2 regions of the Pyramidobacter porci genome follow, and region 1 is predicted to be linked to the other one. Evidence: predicted binding sites of a transcription regulator. Region 1 holds the regulator's gene; the other holds the start of a gene.

What was found. The regulator HrcA, encoded in region 1, represses chaperone genes, less so after heat shock. The targets are predictions, from matches to a motif close to TTAGCACTCNNTNNNANNGAGTGCTAA.
Region 2: groES (co-chaperone GroES) is a predicted target of HrcA. The motif match lies at 1,508-1,534, and genes of this name have one in related genera.

Annotation. Positions count from the first base shown of each region.
Region 1 is NZ_VUNH01000013.1:42,713-46,129, forward strand. Features, by position in the region: gene dnaK (molecular chaperone DnaK) at 1-220, opposite strand, end outside; gene FYJ74_RS10940 (nucleotide exchange factor GrpE) at 292-879, opposite strand; gene hrcA (heat-inducible transcriptional repressor HrcA) at 881-1,921, opposite strand; gene FYJ74_RS10950 (NAD(P)/FAD-dependent oxidoreductase) at 2,371-3,294, opposite strand; gene prmC (peptide chain release factor N(5)-glutamine methyltransferase) at 3,389-3,417, opposite strand, start outside.
Region 2 is NZ_VUNH01000011.1:105,410-108,826, forward strand. Features, by position in the region: gene ptsP (phosphoenolpyruvate--protein phosphotransferase) at 1-1,301, shown strand, start outside; gene groES (co-chaperone GroES) at 1,574-1,861, shown strand; gene groL (chaperonin GroEL) at 1,912-3,417, shown strand, end outside.

The sequences.
Region 1 (3,417 bases):
CCATGTGACGCTTGATGGACATAATGGTGTTGTCGGCGTTGACGATTGCCTGGCGTTTGGCGAGCTGCCCGACGAGACGCTCGCCGTCCTTGGTGAACGCCACGACGGAGGGCGTGGTGCGCGCGCCTTCGCTGTTGGGGATGATCGTGACGTTTTCGCCCTCCATCACGGCGATGCAGCTGTTGGTGGTGCCAAGATCGATACCTACGACTTTACTCATAATGAATCACCTCATGAAAAATTTTGTTTCGTTTTTATATGTCGCGGCGGTCTTTCCCGCTTATTACCCTGTTACTGCTGTTCCCCGTTCCCTTCCGGTTCGTTTTCGGCGTAACGGCCGACCATGACCAGAGCCGGACGGATAACCTTCTCGGCCATCTGGAAGCCCTTGCGCACGACTGTGTGGACAAGCCCGTCCTGCGCCTTGTCGTCGACGGGCACCATGCCCATGGCGTCGTGCTCCGCGGGCGAAAACGGTTTGCCCGCGGGATCCAGCTCCGTCACGCCAAGATCTTTGAGCGCGTCGGCGAACTGCTGCCGGACCATGCGTACGCCTTCCTTGATCGAGGCGGGATCGGACTCGGCCGAACCGAGGGCGCGTTCGAGGTTGTCGAACACGGGCAGCATGGCGAGGACCGCACGCTCGCTGCCGTACGCCTTGAGCCGCTTCATCTCGCGCTCGGCCCAGTTGCGGTAGTTGATGCCGTCGGCCTGCGCGCGGGCGGCGAGTTCGCGCATCTGCTGGTACTGCGCCGTCAGTTCGTCGATTTTCCGCTGCGTTTCGTCCGCGGGCGTTTCCGCCTCGGGCGCGCTCTGGTTCTCGGGGCACTCTTCCGCTGCGGGGGTCTCCGCCGTCGTTTTTTTCAAATCGTCTTCCATATCATGATTCCTCCTTCTCGGTCACGGGACGGTTCAAGCCGTTCAGAACGGCCTCCAGCACCGCGATCGAGTTCTCGTAATTCATGCGCAGCGGCCCCACCAGCCCCACCACGGCCTTGCGCCCTCCGCCGGTGGCGGTGGACATCATGACCGAACAGTTCTGCATGGCGGGACGCTCGTTCTCGTCGCCGATGGTCACTTTCAGCCCCTCGGAAGCGGCGTAATCGGAAATGAAGTCTTCCAGATCCTCGCGCGTGTCCATCAGCGAAGAGATGGCCTGGATGCGGCCGCGCCGCTCGTCGGACGCCTCTCCGCCGTCGGAGACGAAGACCTCGCGCATGCCGCCGGTGGAAAGGGTCAGGCCGTCGCCGCTCATCATCTCGTCGATGGCGATAAAGATGTCTTCGATGTCCCGCCAGCGTTCGGCCATCGCCCTCGAAAGATACTCGAGCAGCTCGCCGCGCACGTCGTTCCACGGCATTCCGCCCGCGGCGCGGTCGATGACCGCGGCCAGCTGCTCCAGCTGCTCCTGCGTCACGTCGGGCGAAACGCGCACGCGGCTGTGGTGCACGGCGCCGTTTTCCATCACCAGCAGGATCAGCAGGATCTCCGGCGCCAGCCGGATGAAATCGGCCTTGCGCAGCTTCAGTCCTTCGAGCGCGGAAACGGCGGCGACGCTGAAACAGCGTGTGAAGCGCCCCAAAAAACGGGCCGCTTCGGCCAGACGCTCGTCCAAACTTTGCAGCTGATCGGCGACCTGGTGCACCCAGCGGCTGATCTCCGGCGGAGGCGACGAGGGGCGGTGCAGGATCGAATTGACGTACACGCGATACGCCATGGAAGTGGGCAGCCGTCCCGCCGATGAGTGGGGCTGGGAGAAATAGCCCATCTCTTCCAGATCGGACATTTCGTTGCGGATCGTCGCCGCGCTGTGGCTCTTGAGGAACTTGCGCGAAATCGTGCGCGAGCCCACCGGTTCGCCGGTCTTGATGTACTCGTACACCACGGCGAAAACTATCTCAAGCTGCCGTTCTGTAAGCACGGCCTCGCACCTCCTTCCATGTTATTAGCACTCAATTAAAAGGAGTGCTAACGCATCTATTACGCATGAGAGAATAGCAGGAAGTCAGCCGAATGTCAATACAGGTCAGGGAAAAGTTTTACTTTGTCACTCTCTTTCTCAATGAAGCGACTTCATCGAAGACGCCGCACTTCGGAGCGGAGCAAGCCGTGACTCAAACAATGAATGTCCTTTCCCCTGAAGGAGATCCACAAAGCGGGCTGCGCAGACTGCGCAGCAGTCGAGCTCCTTCTGAGCGACTGAACTCCCTCGCAGCTCCCAGCAAACTATGTTAATGCTTTTATCAAGAAATAATATAAGCGCCCCAATGAAAGACCGTCCGCTTTCTTCCATTTTTCGCACGGCGAAAAAAAATCCGCGAACCGACGGAAAACGGTTCGCGGGATTCTCTTCGTCTGCTCGATGAAAAACTAGAAGTTCTCGGCGATGTACTTGTAAGCGGACATGCCGGCTTCGGCGCCGTCGGCGGCGGCGGTGATGACCTGACGCAGCGGCGTGTCGCGCACGTCGCCGGCGGCGAGGATGCCGGGGACGCTGGTTTCCATGTTGCTGTTGGCCACGACCCAGCCGCCCTTTTCGGTGCACTTGACGAGATTCTTGACAAGCTCGTTGTTGGGCTCGGTGCCGACGAACATGAACACGAACTCGACAGGCAGGTCGCTGATCTCGCCGGTCTTGACGTTCTTCAGCACGACCTTCTGCACGAAGTCGCCGTCGCCCTCGATCGATTCGACGACCGAACTGTAGACGGGCTGGACTTTGGGGTTCTTGAGCATGCGCTCGACGGCCATCTCGTCGGCGCGGAACTGGTCGCGGCGATGGATGATGTAAACTTTATTGGCGAACTGGGTCAGGTAGCAGCCCTCTTCGACGGCCGTATTGCCGCCGCCGACCACGGCCACGTCGACGCCTTCGGTGAAAGCGGCGTCGCAGGTCGCGCAGTAGCTCACGCCCTTGCCGGTGTACTCGGCTTCGCCGGGGCAGCCCAGCTTGCGGAACTCGGCGCCGGTCGCCACGATGACGACCTTGGCCTTGTAATCGCCCTTGCTGGTGCCGACGACCTTGAACTTGCCGTCTTCCTTGATGCTGTTGACGGTGCAGTCGACCATTTCGGCGTTGAAAGCCTTGGCGTGCTCGACGAACATTTTGCCGATCTCGGGGCCGCTGCTGTGTTTGATGGCGGGGTAATTTTCGATCTCTTCGGTGCGATTGATCGCGCCGCCCCAGTTGCCCTTCTCCAGCACGACCGTCTTCAGGCCGGCGCGCCGGCAATAAACGGCCGCAGCCATTCCGGCAGGGCCTCCGCCGATGATGACAACATCTCTTTCTTCCATCTAAATTCTTCCTCTCTGCACGAAGATCTCCGCTGACAAGCAGCGGGTGTAAACAAGAAACATATTTGAGATTATATCAAACTCAAGAAAAGTTTTATTGCGGCAAAGCATCGGCAAATCGCC
Region 2 (3,417 bases), on a different contig from region 1:
AGGATGAGCGGGAAGGTCTGATCCTTGTCTGCAAAAGCATGGGCACGGCGGAGATCTCGCTGATCCAAAAGAATAACATCGTCGGTCTGGTCTGTGAAGAGGGGACGATCGGGTCTCATGCCACCATCATGGCCCGCAATCAGCACAAGCCTGCCGTGGTGGGGCTGAGCGGAGTTGCCGACGACGTATACCACGGCGACTTTATCATTGTCGACGGCAATAATGGCGACGTCTTTATCAACCCGGACGAGAAGACGATTCAGGAATGTCGCGCGCGACAGAAACGGGAGAGCCTGTTTCTGTCGCGGTTGCGCAGTTTTGCGGGACGGCCGGCTTGCAGCGCCGACGGGGTGCTGTTGAAAGTTTACGGCAACGCGGCTTCCGATGCGGATATCAAGTCGATCGTGGAAGTTGACGGGCATGGTGTCGGACTTTATCGGACGGAATACATTTATTTGACCCGCGCGCACCTGCCGGCGGAAGGCGAACAATTCTGGGAATACAAAAAAGCCCTGCTGGCCATGAAGGGGCGTCCGGTAGTCTTCCGCACGCTTGACATCGGCGGCGACAAGATCCCTTCTTATCTGAGCATGCCGGAGGAGAAAAACCCGGCGCTCGGCCATCGAGCGATTCGTTATTCATTGTCGCGCGTGGACATTTTCCGCAGTCAGATCAAAGCTATCCTGCGCGCCAGCGCCTACGGGGACGTTTCCATTCTGCTGCCGCTGATTTCGGCCATTGACGAGGTGCGTTCGGCAAAGGCCGTGATCGATGACGTTAAGGAAGAACTCCGCAGGGAAGGAACGGCCTTCAATCCCCGCACTAAAGTCGGCGTCGTGGTGGAGACCCCTTCGGCCGCCGTCATTTCCGATCTGATCGCGTGCGAATGCGACTTTCTCAGCATCGGCAGCAACGACCTGATCCAATACACCATGGCCGTCGACCGCCTGGCCGCGGCGTTGTCTTATCTTTACTCGCCGTTCTCGCCCTCGGTCCTGCGTCTTGTGCAGACCACCATCAAAAATGGCGCGGCTGCGGGCAAGCCCGTCAGTTTGTGTGGTGAAATGGCGGGAGACCCTCTGCTGAGCCCAATCCTTTTCGGCATGGGGCTGCGTTCTTTCAGCGTCAACCCTTCCGAGATGCTGCGCACCCAGTGGATTCTTTCGCTGTTGAAAACCGAGGAAATGCGCGCCTGCGCCGATGAAGTGCTGAATTTGGCGACAGCGGGGGAGATCCATCGTTACTGCCGGGAGCATTTCTCGCGCTTCGTATCCGGGGATCATATCCTGCCGGAGCAATGATTTTTAAGAGAGCAATCCGCTGTGGTTGCTCTCTTTGTTTGTAGGCAAGGACGCATCGCAATTGTTTTTACATGACTAAGCGAAAGAGCAGTATACGGTAGGAAACAGCGAATAAACGAAATTTCGTCGAGGAAAATCGGAAAAAATAAAATATTTATCTGTAATCGCTCTTGAATTTGACCGCCAAAATTGTATTATAGCCATTGTTAGCACTCGAAGTGGTTAAGTGCTAATAAAAATCACTTCGGAGATTTTTATAGGAGGAATAAATAATGCAGTTGAAACCCCTTGCGGATCGTATCGTCGTCAAAGTCGTCAGCGGAGAAGAAAAGACCAAGAGCGGTCTTTATCTGCCGGATACCGCGCAGGAAAAACCCCAGGAGGGCGAAGTCATCGCCGTCGGAACGGGGCGCATTCTCGACAATGGTCAGAAGCTTCCCCTTGAAGTGAAAGTCGGCGACCACATCGTTTTCAGCAAGTATTCCGGCACGGAGATCAAGCTTGACGGCGAAAAACTCGTGATTTTCAGCGAGCGCGACGTTCTTGCCGTGATTGATTAGTTATTGATTAGTTTTCGACAGACATTATTATTTTCAGGAGGAATTCATAAATGGCTAAAATTCTTGCTTTTGGCGAAGAATCCCGCCGCGCGCTTGAGCGCGGCATCAACAAAGTTGCCGATACTGTCGGCGTGACCCTCGGCCCCAAGGGACGCAACGTGGTGCTGGACAAGAAATTCGGCTCTCCCGCTATCACCAACGACGGCGTGACCATCGCCAAGGAGATCGAGCTTGAAGATCCCTTCGAGAACATGGGCGCTCAGCTTCTGAAAGAAGTCGCCTCCAAGACCAACGACGTGGCCGGCGACGGTACGACCACCGCGACCGTTCTGGCTCGCGAGATGATCAGCGAGGGCATGAAGAACGTGGCCGCCGGCGCCAACGGCATTTATCTTCGCAACGGCATTTCCGTGGCCGTAGACGCCGTGACCGAGCATTTGAAAGCGATGGCTCACCAGGTCAACGGCAAGGACGACATTACCCAGGTCGCTTCGATCTCCGCGAACGACAAGGCCATTGGCGCCATCATCGCCGAAGCCATGGAGAAGGTCGGCCGCGACGGCGTCATCACCGTCGAGGACAGCCAGACCACCGGCACGACGCTGGAGACCGTCGACGGACTTCAGTTCGACAAAGGCTACATCAGCCCCTACATGGTCACCGACCCCGAGCGCATGGAAGCTTCGCTCGAAGACGCCTACGTGCTGATTCACGACGGAAAGATCAGCAACGTCAAAGATCTGCTGCCGATCCTCGAAAAAGTCCTGCAGACCGGCAAGCCTCTGCTGATCATCGCCGAGGACGTGGAAGGCGAAGCCCTGGCGACGCTTGTCGTCAACAAACTGCGCGGCACGATGACCGCCGTGGCCGTGAAGGCCCCCGGCTTCGGCGAGAGACGCAAGGCCATGCTGCAGGACATCGCCGTGGTCACGGGCGGCGAAGTGGTCACCTCCGATCTCGGCGAAAAGCTCGAGAACGTCGAGCTGTCCAAGCTCGGCCGCGCCAAGAAGATCCGCATCACCAAAGAAGACACCACCCTCGTCGACGGCAGCGGCAACAAGGACGACATCCGCAACCGCGCCGCCCAGATCCGTACCGAGATCGAGAACTCCACGTCCGACTACGACAAGGAAAAGCTCAAGGAGCGCCTTGCCAAGCTGGTCGGCGGAGTGGCCGTCATCCAGGTCGGTTCCGCTACGGAGACCGAGCAGAAGGAACTGAAGCTGCGCATCGACGACGCGCTTTCCGCCACCCGCGCGGCCGTTGAAGAAGGCATCGTGGCCGGCGGCGGCGTAGCCCTCGTCAACTGCGTCAATTACCTTGAGAAGGAGATCGAGAAGCAGGGCCTGAAGGGCGACGTCCGCACGGGCGCCAACATCGTGCTCAACTCTCTGTCCTCGCCTCTGCATCTGATCGCGACCAACGCCGGCCTGCAGGGCGACGTGGTTGTCGCGAAAGTCCTTTCCCTTGAGGAAGGGCATGGCCTTGACGCTTCCAACGGCGAGTATGTTGACCTGATCAAAGCGGGCATCATCGACCCTGTCAAGGTTACCCGC